DNA from 2 places in the Streptomyces pluripotens genome. Region 1 is predicted to be linked to the other one. Evidence: riboswitches for the same ligand, from Rfam matches in the RefSeq annotation. Region 1 holds a riboswitch; the other holds the start of a gene.

What was found. Region 1 has a riboswitch for glycine ahead of gcvP (aminomethyl-transferring glycine dehydrogenase). Riboswitches for the same ligand answer to the same signal wherever they lie in the genome.
Region 2: another riboswitch for glycine. It lies ahead of gcvT (glycine cleavage system aminomethyltransferase GcvT); the one in region 1 lies ahead of gcvP (aminomethyl-transferring glycine dehydrogenase).

Annotation. Positions count from the first base shown of each region.
Region 1 is NZ_CP021080.1:842,740-849,909, forward strand. It holds gene LK06_RS03595 (ABC transporter permease) at 1-837, shown strand, start outside; gene LK06_RS03600 (ABC transporter ATP-binding protein) at 906-1,970, shown strand; gene LK06_RS03605 (TOBE domain-containing protein) at 1,999-2,436, shown strand; gene gcvP (aminomethyl-transferring glycine dehydrogenase) at 2,557-5,442, opposite strand; glycine riboswitch at 5,617-5,711, opposite strand; gene LK06_RS03615 (PRC-barrel domain-containing protein) at 5,831-6,202, shown strand; gene LK06_RS03620 (DNA polymerase IV) at 6,124-7,170, opposite strand, start outside.
Region 2 is NZ_CP021080.1:5,256,429-5,263,598, reverse strand. It holds gene LK06_RS23760 (enhanced serine sensitivity protein SseB) at 1-595, opposite strand, end outside; gene LK06_RS23755 (AAA family ATPase) at 658-1,353, opposite strand; glycine riboswitch at 1,532-1,624, shown strand; glycine riboswitch at 1,625-1,737, shown strand; gene gcvT (glycine cleavage system aminomethyltransferase GcvT) at 1,781-2,908, shown strand; gene gcvH (glycine cleavage system protein GcvH) at 3,022-3,399, shown strand; gene glyA (serine hydroxymethyltransferase) at 3,425-4,690, shown strand; gene LK06_RS23735 (L-serine ammonia-lyase) at 4,815-6,182, shown strand; gene LK06_RS23730 (CHAP domain-containing protein) at 6,365-7,170, opposite strand, start outside.

The sequences.
Region 1 (7,170 bases):
GCCGCGGCCGGCCCCCGCACAGGTCGAACGCGACGCGGCCGCGGTGCCCCGGAAGGCCGGCGCGGAGCACCGTTTCCGCTGCTGGTGCCGGGTCTGCTGGCCCTGGCGTTCCTGCTGTTGCCCCTGCTGGCACTGCTGGTCCGTGCGCCGTGGCGCAGCCTTCCGCACCTGCTGACCAGCCCGGAGGTGTGGCAGGCACTCCAGCTGTCGCTGGTCAGTGCCACCGCGGCAACCGCCGTGAGCATCGCATTGGGCGTGCCACTGGCCTGGCTGCTGGCGCGCACCGATTTCCCCGGCCGCGGCCTGGTACGGGCCTTGGTGACCCTGCCCCTGGTCCTGCCTCCGGTCGTCGGGGGGGTGGCTCTGCTGCTGGCCCTGGGCCGCAACGGCATCATCGGGCGGTGGCTCGACGCCTGGTTCGGGATCACCCTGCCGTTCACCACCACCGCAGTGGTGATCGCGGAGGCGTTCGTCGCGATGCCGTTCCTGGTCATCAGTGTCGAAGGCACTCTGCGGGCCGCCGATCCGCGCTACGAGGAGGCGGCGACCACGCTCGGTGCGTCCCGCTTCACCGCGTTCCGCCGGGTCACGTTGCCGATGATCGCACCCGGCATCGCGGCGGGCGCAGTACTGGCCTGGGCCCGTGCGCTCGGCGAGTTCGGCGCGACCATCACCTTCGCCGGCAACTTCCCCGGGCGTACCCGGACCATGCCCCTCGCGGTCTATCTCGCCCTGCAGAACGACCCCGAGGCCGCCGTCTCGCTCAGTCTGGTGCTGCTGGTCGTTTCCATCGCGGTGCTGGCGGGGCTGCGGGACCGCTGGATGACGGGAGCGTGACCGTGCCGGAAGCATCGAAGCCGGTGAAACCGACGGATGCCCTCCGCCCGACCGGCGCCGCCACTTCGCTGTCCGGCCCGACGGCAGTGGGCGGGCCGGGTCTGAGTGCACGGCTCGTCGTGGAACGAGACGCGTTCCAGTTGGACGTCTCCCTGACCGCCGCCCCTGGCGACGTGGTCGCGTTGCTGGGCCCCAACGGCGCCGGCAAGACCACCGCCCTGCGTGCGCTCGCCGGGCTCATCCCGCTCTCCGAGGGCCACCTGCGCCTGGACGGCACCTCCCTGGAGCACGTTCCCCCCGAATCCCGCCCGGTCGGCGTGGTCTTCCAGGACTACCTGCTGTTTCCGCATCTGTCCGCGCTGGACAACGTGGCCTTCGGTCCCCGCTGCCGCGGCGCGGGCAAGACCGCAGCCCGTGCCCAGGCCGCCGCCTGGCTGGAGCGCATGGGCCTCGCCGACCACGCCGACACCAAGCCCCGGCACCTGTCCGGAGGACAGGCCCAGCGGGTGGCCGTTGCCCGCGCCCTGGCCACCCGGCCCCGGCTGCTGCTCCTGGACGAGCCGCTCGCAGCCCTGGACGCACGCACCCGCCTGGAGGTCCGCGCCCAGCTCCGCCGCCACCTGGCCGAGTTCGAAGCGGTCGCCGTCCTGGTCACGCACGACCCGTTGGACGCCATGGTGCTCGCGGACCGGCTGGTGGTCGTCGAGCACGGCCACGTCGTCCAGGAGGGCGCCCCCTCCGACATCGCCAGACGGCCCCGCACCGACTACATCGCCCAGCTCGTCGGGCTCAACCTCTACCGGGGGCGGGCCGACGGACACGTGGTTCGACTCGACGCCGGACCCTCGATCACGACCACGGAAGACCTGTCGGGTCCGGTCTTCGTGGCGTTCCCGCCGTCCGCCGTGACCCTGTTCGGGGACCGGCCCACGGGTGCCAGCGCCCGCAACCTGTGGCGCTGCGAGGTCGCCGGCCTGGAGAGCCACGGGGACCAGGTCCGCGCGGACCTGACCGGCCGGTTCCCGCTGGCGGCAGACCTCACCACGGTCGCCGCCGCCGAACTCGACCTGCACCCCGGTGCGGCGGTCTGGGCGACGGTCAAGGCGACTCAGACCCACGCGTACCCGGCCTGAGCGCATCGGCACTCTACGGTGGGTGCCCATGACCTTGAGCATCCGCAACCAGCTCCCCGGCACCGTCACCGCCGTGCGTCCGGGCGAGGCCATGGCCACCATCAGGCTGCGCCTGGACGGCGGGCAGGACCTGACGGCCGCCATCACCCGGGAGGCCGCAGAGGACCTCGCTCTGACCCCCGGCACGCCCGTCCGTGCCCTGGTGAAGTCCACGGAGGTCTCCCTCGCGACCAGCCGGATTGGGGGCCTGTCCATCCGCAACCAGCTCCCCGGCACGGTCACCGCCCTCACCACCGGAGCCGCCATGGCCTGCGTCGGGATCACTGTCGACGGCGGCGGACTCACCGCGGCCATCACCAACGAGGCGGTCGCCGACCTCGGCCTGACGGCGGGCTCCTCCGTGGTCGCTCTGATCAAATCCACCGAGGTGTCACTGGCTACGGCACCGGACACGACGACGCCATAGTCCGCCGGGCCCTGGCGTGGGCCGCCGCAGCGCGCCGTGGACACCCGCCGTGAGCGCAGAGGGCGAAAGGCCCCGCCTGGAGGTCGACGACGACCGGGCGGGGCCTGAGCCAGGACTCGCTCAGTCCTCGTACGCGTCCAGCGGCGGGCAGGAGCACACCAGGTTGCGGTCACCGAACGCCTGGTCGATGCGACGCACCGGCGGCCAGTACTTGTCGGCGGCCGAGACACCAGCCGGGAAGACCGCCTCCTCACGGCTGTAGGCGTGCGTCCATGCGCCACCGAGGGTGGCGGCGGTGTGCGGCGCACCGCGCAGCGGGTTGTCCTCCGCCTGCCACTCCCCGGAGCCGACCTTCTCGATCTCCGCACGAATCGCGATCATCGCTTCACAGAAACGGTCCAGCTCGGCGATGTCCTCCGACTCGGTCGGTTCGATCATCAGGGTGCCGGCCACCGGGAAGGACATGGTCGGCGCGTGGAAGCCGTAGTCGATCAACCGCTTGGCCACGTCGTCCACACTCACACCGGTCGCCTTGGTCAGCGGGCGCAGATCGATGATGCACTCGTGTGCGACCAGTCCCCCCGGGCCGGTGTAGAGGACCGGGTAGTGCGGCTCCAGGCGCTTGGCGATGTAGTTCGCCGACAGCACCGCCACCTGCGTGGCCCGCTTCAGTCCCTCCCCGCCCATCAGGCGGACGTACGCCCAGGAGATGGGCAGGATGCCTGCACTGCCCCACGGCGCCGCCGAGACCGGGCCGACGCCCGTCTTTGGGCCCGCGGCCGGCTGGAGCGGGTGATTCGGCAGGTGCGGCGCCAGATGTGCGCGGACCGCCACCGGACCGACGCCGGGACCACCGCCGCCGTGCGGGATGCAGAAGGTCTTGTGCAGGTTCAGGTGGGAGACGTCACCGCCGAAGTGGCCCGGCTTGGCCAGCCCGACCAGCGCGTTGAGGTTGGCGCCGTCGACGTAGACCTGGCCGCCGGCCTCGTGCACCCGGGCGCAGATGTCGGCGACATGCTCCTCGAAGACGCCGTGCGTGGAGGGGTAGGTGATCATCAGCACCGCCAGTTCGTCGCGGTACTGCTCGATCTTGGCACGCAAGTCCTCGACATCGATCTCGCCGTCGTCGGCGGTCTTGACGACGACGACCTTCATGCCGGCCATCACGGCACTCGCGGCGTTGGTGCCGTGCGCGGAGGAGGGGATCAGGCAGACGGTGCGCTGATCGTCCCCGTTGGCCCGGTGGTAGCCGCGTACGGCCAGCAGACCGGCCAGCTCGCCCTGCGAGCCGGCGTTCGGCTGCAGGGAAACCTTGTCGTAGCCGGTGACCTCGGCGAGGCGTTCCTCCAACTCGTGGATGAGGGTGAGGTAACCCGCGGCCTGCTCGGCGGGCGCGAAGGGGTGCAGCTGCCCGAACTCGGGCCAGGTGACCGGCTCCATCTCCGTGGTCGCGTTGAGCTTCATGGTGCAGGAGCCCAGCGGGATCATGCCGCGGTCGAGCGCGTAGTCGCGGTCGGCCAGCCGACGCAGGTAGCGCAGCATCGCGGTCTCGGAACGGTACTGGTGGAAGACCGGGTGGGTCAGGTAGTCGTCGGTGCGCAGGAGCGCCGTCGGCAGGGCGTCCTCGGCGGTCGCGTCCAGCGCGTCGACGTCGGCCTCGACGCCGAAGGCGGACCAGACCGTGGCCAGCTGGGTCCGGGTGCTGGTCTCGTCGCAGGCCATGGAGACATGGTCGGCGTCGACCAGGCGCAGGTTGACCCCGCCGTCCCGGGCGGCGGCGACGATCCCGGCGGCCCTGCCGGGCACACGTGCGGTCACCGTGTCGAAGAACGCACCGTGGACGATCTCGACGCCGCCCGCCCTGAGGCCCTCGGTGAGGATCGCAGCGTAGCGGTGGGTACGCCGTGCGATGGCCCGCAGGCCCTCCGGTCCGTGGTAGACGGCGTACATGCCGGCCATGACGGCCAGCAGCACCTGCGCGGTACAGATGTTGCTCGTGGCCTTCTCACGGCGGATGTGCTGCTCACGGGTCTGCAGGGCCAGTCGGTAGGCCTTGTGCCCGTCAGCGTCGACGGAGACACCCACCAGACGGCCCGGCAAGCTGCGCGCGAACTTCTCGTGCACGGCCATGTATCCGGCGTGCGGACCACCGAAGCCCATCGGCACGCCGAAGCGCTGGGTTGAGCCGACGGCGATGTCGGCCCCCAACTCACCCGGCGAGGTCAGCAGGGTCAGCGCGAGCAGGTCGGCGGCGACGGTGACCAGGGCTCCGAGCTCGTGCGCCTGATCGATGACCGGCTTGACGTCACGTACGGCTCCCGACGCACCCGGGTATTGGATCAGCACGCCGTTGATCCCGCGCTCGGCGATCGCGGCCGGGATCCCCGCGGAGAGGTCGGCGACGACGACCTCGACGCCGGTCGGCTCGGCGCGCGTCTCGATGACGGCGATGGTCTGCGGCAGCGCGTCCGCGTCGACCAGGAACAGGCCCTTCTTGTTCTTGCCCATGCGCCGGGACAGCGCCATCGCCTCGGCGGCGGCCGTGCCCTCGTCCAGCAGGGAGGCTCCGGAGGTGGGCAGGCCGGTGAGATCGGCGACCACGGTCTGGAAGTTCAGCAGGGCCTCCAGGCGGCCCTGGGAGATCTCCGGCTGGTACGGCGTGTAGGCCGTGTACCAGGCCGGGTTCTCCATGACGTTGCGCAGGATGACCGGCGGTGTGAAGGTGCCGTAGTAGCCAAGACCGATCATGGATCCGAGGACCTGGTTGCGGTCGGCGAGCGAGCGGAGCTCAGCGAGCACCTCGGTCTCGGTGCGGGCGCCCGGCAGGTCCAGCGCGTCGGCGTTCTTGATCACGTCCGGAACCGCGGCGGCGGTCAGTTCGTCGAGCGAGCCGTAACCGACCTGCGCGAGCATCTTGGCCCGTGCCTCCTGGTCGGGCCCGATGTGGCGCTGCTCGAAGGGAATGCCCGTTTCGAGCTCGGAGAGCGGAATGCGATGGGCGGTCATTGCGGAGGCCTCCTGGTCTGACGCGACCTTCGAGGGGCACCACGGCGCGGGTGCCCCGACGGCCTCCCCCTCTGTCATCTCAACCTGAGAGCTTCACCGGACGCCCGTGGACGCCGGTTTTCACCGTCGGTGAGAGCGGAAGCCGTCGACACCCGCCCTGCTTTCCAGAGTGACCTCGTCCGTGCGGTACATGAGCCTGAGAGATTCCGGGGAGGATTTGCTCCTTCGGCGCCTCCGAGGTGGTCGGAGGACTCTCCCGCACGGGGTCAGCAGCCGCTGCCAGCCTACCAGCGAGGTCAACGTCCGGACCTTCGAGTGGCCGCCTCGCCAAATGTGCTCTTTTGTAGTGCTTACGGATGATTTGCGACCACGTGGAGGGAGAGGGACCGTGCAGACCGACATCGATCCGCGCAGCCTGATCGGCCGCAAGGCGTTCGACCGCGATGGCACCAAGATCGGCACCATCGACGAGGTGTACCTCGACGACGCGACCGGCGTGCCCGAGTGGGCCGCCGTACGCACCGGCCTGTTCTCCCGGGACGCGTTCGTTCCCCTGGAGCCGAGCGAGCTCGTCGAAGGCACCCTGCACGTCCCGTTCGACCGTGCCCTCATCAAGGACGCCCCGGACTTCGGCGTGGGCCGCCATCTCTCCCCCGAGCAGGAATTGCAGCTCTACCACCACTACGGCCTCGACGTGGCCTCGCCCCCCAGGCTCTCGGACCACGACTTCGGCAGGCTCGCGGGCACCGAGGAGGGCTGAGCCCCGTCTGACGCGGCGCAGTCCCGTTCCGGCGGCCCCGGCACCAGCGGCAGCGGATCCGCCGGTTCAAGATCCGGATCGTCCCCCCGGAAGGTACGCACCCGCCCGGGATCCGACTGGGGCGTCTCGAAGCGCACGGTGACCCGGCCCAGGCCACTGCCCTGCACCCAGCCGTACCCGTGCTCGGCGTGCCGTACGTCCTGCCCGGCGCGCCAGAGTCGTTCGGTGGTCTCCGGCTGCTCCGCCACAGCCTCGGGAACGGCCTCCGCGACAGGGTCCCCTGCCGCCCGCTCGCCCGCCGCCTGCGCGAACAGGTCCTCCTGCGTGTAGTCGGCGAGCCCGGTGACACCGACACCGAGCAGCCGGACCCCGCCCGTGGTGTCCACGGCCTCCAGCAACCGGGCCGCTGCCTCCCGGACGACCGCCGGATCGTCCGTGGGCCCCCTGAGCGTCTCGGAGCGGGTGAGCGTAGAGAAGTCGTATCGCCGAACCTTCAGCACGATGGTCCGCCCTGACAGCCCGGCCCCGCGCAGCCGCCCCACGCACCGGTCGGCGAGACGCTGCACTTCGATACCCACCCGCACCCGATCATGGATGTCCACGTCGTAGGTGTCCTCGACCGAGACCGATTTGGTCTCCCGCTCGGCCACCACGGGCCGCTGGTCGCGCGCCAGGGCCATGGCGGACAACGCGTGCCCGTGCGCCTTGCCGAGCAACCGCACGAGTTCGTCCTCGCCGGCCTCGGCCAGCTCCTCGACCGTGGTGATTCCGGCTCTGCGCAGATGATCCCCGGTAGCCGGCCCGACTCCCGGCAGGGTGCGCACCGGCATCGGCCCCAGCAGCGCTTGCTCCGTGCCCGGCTCGACGAGCACCAGACCATCCGGTTTGGCCTGCTCGGAGGCGATCTTCGCGAGCATCTTGGAGGCAGCCAGCCCCACCGATCCGGTGAGACCCGTGGCGGCCCGGAT
Region 2 (7,170 bases), 4.4 Mb from region 1:
GGTCTGCCGTCTCGACGGCGGCCAGGCAGCGGCGGGCCGTGACGACCACGCCGGTCTCGGCGAACTCGGCGGAGGCGGCGGAGAGGAAGTCGACCGGGTCGTCCTGCCAGTCGGGCTCGAAGAGACGGACCCGGCCGCCGCTGCTGGGGCCGTCGAGCGGGGTGCGGGGCCCACGGCACAGTTCGGCGACCGCCTCGGGTGGCAGGGGGATGCCGACCACACCGCCCGGGTTCACGGCCATGCCCGCCTGCGGGGGAAGCCCGCGGGCGAACTCCACGGCAGGTGCGATGGTGTACGACATGTGGGAACCGGAGACCTGACGGAGCTGCTCCTCGGAGCTGAACACCGGAACGTACGCCTGGCCGTCGATCTCCAGCGTGGGCAGGTCCAGTTGGCCGCTGTCCGGGCCCCCGCCGCTGGGCAGTGGGATCCACAGGAAGCTCCGGCCGAGAACCTCGATGATCCGGCTGCCCGCGGACGGGATGCCGAGGGAGGCCGACAGCACCTCCTCCAGTTCATTGCCGGGCCAACCGCCGTGCGGGTGGGGGTGTGCCTGTGCGGGGAAGCCCGCGGGAACGTCCGCCGGGAAGTCCATCTGCTCTACCGCCTGCTGGGAACCGCTGTTGTGGAGAAGAAGGCTAGCGGGTGACGGTGACATCACCGAGGGCGAGTGCCGGCTGACCCGGCTCGGCCTAAGAAGCCGATGCGCTTCAGGGTGTCCGCCGCAGCCCGGTCCAGCAGCACAGCCGAGCCGCAGCCGACAGGCACCCGGCCCCGCTCGACCGCGCCGAGCAGGCGGGCCGTCGTACGGCAGTGGCGGCGGAAGGCGTGGCGGGAGACCCCCCGGCCACGCTGGCGTTGGCCCGCCCGGGCGGCCTCGGGAGCGACGTCGAGCAACAGCAGGTGCAGGATGCCGCCGCGGCGGCGGGCCGCACGGGCGAGCCAGCCGCGCACCCAGCCCTGGGTACCGCAATCGTGCACAACGACGGCCTCCTCGGCGCGCAAGGCGTGCCACAGCCGGCTGTAGTGGACGAGGCGCACCAGGGGGCGGTAGAGCGCGTACGGCAGTAAGCGGGGCAGCCGGGCGGCGAAGCGCTCACGGGTGTCCTGGGAATCGACGCACTGGCCGACGGCCGTGCGGTGCATCAGCGTGGACTTTCCGCTGCCGGGCAGGCCGGTGACCACGACCACGTCACGGGCACCGAAGTCCAGGGCCCGGGGGCTGCGGCCGGCTCGGCCGCGCAGATCGCGGACGACCGCGGAGGAAGGCTCGGAGCAGCTCTCATGGGCCGGGGCGAAGGGCTGCCCCGACACCACGGCACCGGCGGTGACGTACCCGGTGGTCCTCTTCACCATGATCGTCCTCCCCTACGGACTTGGCCGTTCCCGTGCCCACCACACGTAAAGGGAGGGTAATGAGGCGATGTCGGTGGTTCGGTGCGCATACCGCCACGGCTCGGTTACAGATGTGACCCTGACGGGCGGGGCCACGGCGTGCAATGATGTGCCGGCCAACTGCATACCGGCCGCTTGAATCCGCGCGGGAGAGTCCCCAGGCCGCTGGGGCGCCGAAGGAGCAAGTCCCTCCCTTGAATCTCTCAGGCCCCGTTACCGCGCGGGCGAGGCACATCTGAAAAGCGGGCTGCTGTGACAGTGGCTCCACCCAAGGTGCAAGCCGTGGTCGTCCCCGTGGCGGTCGTGGCGAACCTCTCAGGTTCCGATGACAGATGGGGAGGAACGTTCCTCGCCCCGTCCGCCTTCCCTGGGAGACGACCGACCGATGAGCAGTACCGAACCCACTGAACTCCGTCATACTGCGCTGGATGCGCTGCACCGCTCGCTCGGTGCGACGATGACCGACTTCGCCGGCTGGGACATGCCCCTGCGTTACGGCTCCGAGCGCGACGAGCACATCGCGGTGCGGACCAAGGCTGGCCTGTTCGACCTCTCCCACATGGGTGAGATCACCGTGACCGGCTCCGAGGCTGCCGTCTTCCTGAACCACGCCCTGGTCGGCAACATCGCCTCGGTCGGCGTCGGTCGTGCCCGCTACACCATGATCTGCCAGGCCGACGGCGGCATCCTGGACGACCTGATCGTCTACCGGCTGGCCGAGACCGAGTACATGGTCGTGGCCAACGCCTCCAACGCCCAGGTGGTGCTGGACGCACTGACCGAACGGGCCGCCGGTTTCGATGCGGAGGTACGTGACGACCGGGACGCCTACGCGCTGATCGCGGTGCAGGGCCCCGAGTCCCCCGGCATCCTGAAGTCCCTGACGGACGCGGACCTGGACGGCCTCAAGTACTACGCGGGTCTGCCCGGTACGGTCGCCGGTGTCCCGGCCCTCATCGCCCGCACCGGCTACACCGGCGAGGACGGCTTCGAGCTGTTCGTGAAGCCGGAGCACGTCGTGCGGCTATGGCAGGCCCTGACCGAGGCGGGCGAGGGCGTCGGCCTGGTGCCGTGCGGCCTGTCCTGCCGGGACACACTGCGCCTGGAGGCAGGCATGCCGCTGTACGGGCACGAGCTGAACACCTCCCTCACCCCCTTCGACGCCGGCCTCGGCCGCGTGGTCAAGTTCGAGAAGGCGGGTGACTTCGTTGGACGGGACGCGCTGGCGAAGGCCGCCGAGCGCGCTGCTTCCCAGCCGCCCCGGGTCCTGGTCGGCCTGATCGCCGAAGGCCGCCGAGTGCCGCGCGCCGGGTACTCCGTGGTCGCCGGCGGCGAGGTGATCGGCGAGGTCACCTCCGGAGCTCCCTCCCCCACCCTGGGCAAGCCGATCGCCATGGCCTATGTCGACGCGGCGCACGCAGCGCCGGGCACCGCGGGTGTCGGCGTGGACATCCGGGGCAGCCACGAGCCGTACCAGGTCGTGGCGCTGCCGTTCTACAAGCGCCAGAAGTGACACTGAGCGCGGAACGTCCCCTGACGTGACTCTGCGCACACTTCCCTGCTCACGAGCAGTTCCAGCAGTCCCCCCTTCATCAGCCCTCCCGCGCGTACAGGAGAATCCAGGTCATGAGCAACCCCCAGCAGCTGCGCTACAGCAAGGAGCACGAGTGGCTGTCGGCCGCCGAGAACGGCGTCTCGACGGTCGGCATCACCGAGTTCGCGGCCAACGCGCTCGGCGATGTCGTCTACGCCCAGCTCCCCGAGGTCGGCTCCACGGTGTCCGCGGGCGAGACCGTGGGCGAGTTGGAGTCGACGAAGTCGGTATCCGACCTGTACTCGCCGGTCACCGGTGAGGTCACCGAGATCAACGAGGATGTCGTCAACGACCCTTCGCTGGTGAACTCCGCCCCCTTCGAAGACGGCTGGCTGTTCAAGGTACGCGTCACGGAGGAGCCGGCCGACCTGCTCTCCGCCGACGAGTACGCCGCCCACGCCGCCGGCTGAAGAGTCCTGAAGGAGTCGTAGCCGTATGACTGTCCTGAACACCCCCCTGCACGAGCTGGACCCGGAGATCGCCGCCGCGGTCGACGCCGAGCTCAGCCGCCAGCAGTCCACGCTGGAGATGATCGCGTCCGAGAACTTCGCGCCGCTCGCGGTGATGGAGGCGCAGGGCTCGGTCCTCACCAACAAGTACGCCGAGGGCTACCCGGGCCGCCGCTACTACGGCGGCTGCGAGCACGTCGACGTCGCCGAGCAGATCGCCATCGACCGGATCAAGGAGCTGTTCGGCGCCGAGTACGCCAACGTGCAGCCCCACTCCGGTGCCTCCGCCAACCAGGCGGCGCTGTTCGCGCTGGCCCAGCCCGGGGACACCATCCTCGGCCTGGACCTGGCGCACGGCGGCCACCTGACCCACGGGATGCGGCTGAACTTCTCCGGCAAGCAGTTCCACGTGGTCGCGTACCACGTGGACGTGGAGACCGGCCTGGTCGACATGGCCGAAGTCGAGCGGCTCGCCAAGGAGCACCGCCCGAAGGTGATCATCGCCGGCTGGTCGGCCTACCCGCGGCAACTGGACTTCGCCGAGTTCCGCCGGATCGCCGACGAGGTCGAGGCCCACCTGTGGGTCGACATGGCGCACTTCGCGGGCCTGGTCGCCGCCGGTCTCCACCCGAACCCGGTGCAGTACGCGGACGTGGTCACCTCCACCACCCACAAGACCCTCGGCGGCCCGCGCGGCGGCATCATCCTCGCGAAGAAGGCCTTCGCCAAGAAGCTGAACTCGTCCGTCTTCCCGGGCTTCCAGGGCGGTCCCCTGGAGCACGTGATCGCGGCCAAGGCCGTCTCCTTCAAGGTCGCGGCGGGCGAAGAGTTCAAAGAGCGCCAGCGCCGGACCGTGGACGGTGCTCGCATCCTCGCCGAGCGTCTGACGGCGTCCGACGCCCGCGCGGCCGGCGTGAACGTCCTGTCCGGCGGCACCGACGTGCACTTGATCCTGGTCGACCTGCGCGAGTCCGAGCTGGACGGCCAGCAGGCCGAGGACCGCCTCCACGAGGTCGGGATCACCGTCAACCGCAACGCCGTCCCGAACGACCCGCGCCCCCCGATGGTCACCTCGGGCCTGAGGATCGGCACGCCCGCGCTCGCGACCCGCGGCTTCACGGCCGAGGACTTCGCCGAGGTCGCGGACGTGATCGCCGAGGCGCTCAAGCCGTCCTACGACGCCGAGGCCCTCAAGACGCGGGTGAAGGCGCTCGCCGACAAGCACCCGCTGTACCCGGGTCTGAACAAGTAGGTCACCGCACCAGCAGGTCACCTCTGGTGGGGCACCGCGCACACTGGACACACCGGTGGCGCGGTGCCCGCCCCCTGCACCGCCCAGCACCACCCAAGCACCACCCCGCATTGAGGAGTCACCCGTGGCCATCTCGGTCTTCGACCTGTTCTCGATCGGCATCGGCCCGTCCAGCTCCCACACGGTCGGCCCGATGCGCGCAGCACGCATGTTCGCCCGCCGGCTGCGCAACGAGGGTCTGCTCGACTCCGTCGCGTCCCTGCGCTGCGCGCTGTACGGATCGCTCGGGGCAACCGGCCACGGCCACGGCACTCCGAAGGCGGTCCTCCTCGGCCTGGAAGGCGCCTCGCCGCGCACGGTGGACGTGGAAACGGCCGACGAGCGGGTGGAGAAGATCAGACAGTTGGAGCGTCTGTCGCTCCTCGGCGAGCACGAGATTCCGTTCTCCTACGGCGAGGACCTGGTGCTGCACCGCCGCAAGGCCCTGCCGTACCACGCCAACGGCATGGCCGTCTGGGCGTACGACGCGTCCGGCGCGGAACTGCTGTCGAAGACCTACTACTCGGTCGGCGGCGGCTTCGTCGTGGACGAGGACGCGGTCGGCGCGGACCGCATCAAGCTGGACGACACGGTGTTGAAGTACCCCTTCCGCACGGGCGACGAACTGCTGCGCCTGGCCAAGGAGACGGGCCTGTCGATCTCTTCGCTGATGTTCGAGAACGAGCGGGCCTGGCGCACGGAGGAGGAGATCCGGGCCGGACTCCTGGAGATCTGGCGGGTGATGCGCGCGTGCGTGCAGCGCGGCATGTCACGCGAGGGCATCCTGCCCGGCGGTCTGAAGGTCCGCCGCCGCGCGGCCGTCTCGGCCCGTCAACTGCGCGCCGAGGGGGACCCGCTGGCGCACGCGATGGAGTGGATCACGCTCTACGCGATGGCGGTGAACGAGGAGAACGCGGCCGGCGGCCGGGTCGTCACCGCCCCGACCAACGGCGCAGCCGGAATCATCCCCGCAGTCCTGCACTACTACATCAACTTCGTACCGGGCGCCGACGAGGACGGCGTGGTGAGGTTTCTGCTGGCTGCGGGCGCGATCGGCATGCTCTTCAAGGAGAACGCCTCCATCTCCGGCGCCGAGGTCGGCTGCCAGGGCGAGGTGGGCTCCGCCTGTTCGATGGCCGCGGGCGCGCTGGCGGAGGTGCTCGGCGGCTCCCCCGAGCAGGTCGAGAACGCGGCCGAGATCGGCATGGAGCACAACCTCGGCCTCACCTGCGACCCGGTCGGCGGCCTGGTCCAGATTCCCTGCATCGAACGCAACGGCATGGCCGCGGTGAAGGCCGTCACGGCGGCCCGGATGGCGATGCGCGGCGACGGCTCCCACAAGGTGTCCCTGGACAAGGTCATCAAGACCATGAAGGACACGGGTGCCGACATGTCGGTGAAGTACAAGGAGACGGCCCGGGGCGGACTCGCGGTGAACATCATCGAGTGCTAGGGAAACAGGCCTTTCCCGGTGCGTTCGTGTCCTGCGGTCCCGGGCGGCGTGGACCGGGGTGAGGCAGGCGGCCCGGCCGCACCCGTGATCGGTGGCAGGTCGTGTGACCAGGAAGCGGATTCCCTCACTGGAGTACCAACGACGTCTGCGCACGGCAGGGCACACCCGGGTCCTCGACCGGTTCAGGTGATCAGGCTCTGGACAGCGTCAACGGGAGAGCCGAGATCGGCCGGTTGCCACGTGGTCAGGGCGTTCCCGTTTCCCCAGTAGGTCTCGTGGAGAAGGTCATCGGCTGTCCCGGTGTACACGTGCTGCACGGAGTCGGAGGTGATCTGGGACGAAACGCTGTTCACCGCCGATCCGAGGCTGGCGATCTGCCACGTCGTAAGGCTGTTCCCACCGCCCCAGTAGGTTTCGTGGACGGTACCGTCAGCGTTGCCGGCATAGATGTGCTGTACGCCGGTGGAGATCTGGGTACTGATTCCCTTGACGGGCGAGCTGAAGTGCGCGGCCTGCCACGTGGTCAACGAATTGCCGTTCCCCCAGTACGTCTCGTAGACGCTGCCCCCTTGGCTGCCGGAGTAGACGTGCTGGACGGTGTCCGGAGTGATGCGCGAGTCCACGGAGGTCACCGCCGATCCGAGGCTGGCGATCTGCCACGTCGTCAGGGCATTGCCTCCGCCCCAATAGCTCTCGTGGACGGTGCCGGCCTGGGTCCCGGAGTAGACGTGTTGCACACCGTTGTCCACCTGGGTGGAAAGGGCGTTGACGCTGCTGCCGAAGCTGGCGATCTGCCACGTGGTCAGGGAGTTCCCGCTCCCCCAGTACGTCTCGTGCACAGTGCCGTTCGACGCTCCGGTGTAGACGTGTTGCACGCCATCGGGCGTGATCTGTGTGGAGATGGAGGTGACGGGCGACCCGATGCTCGCAACCTGCCACGTCGTCAGGGCGTTGCCTCCGCCCCAGTAGGTCTCGTGGACGGTGCCGG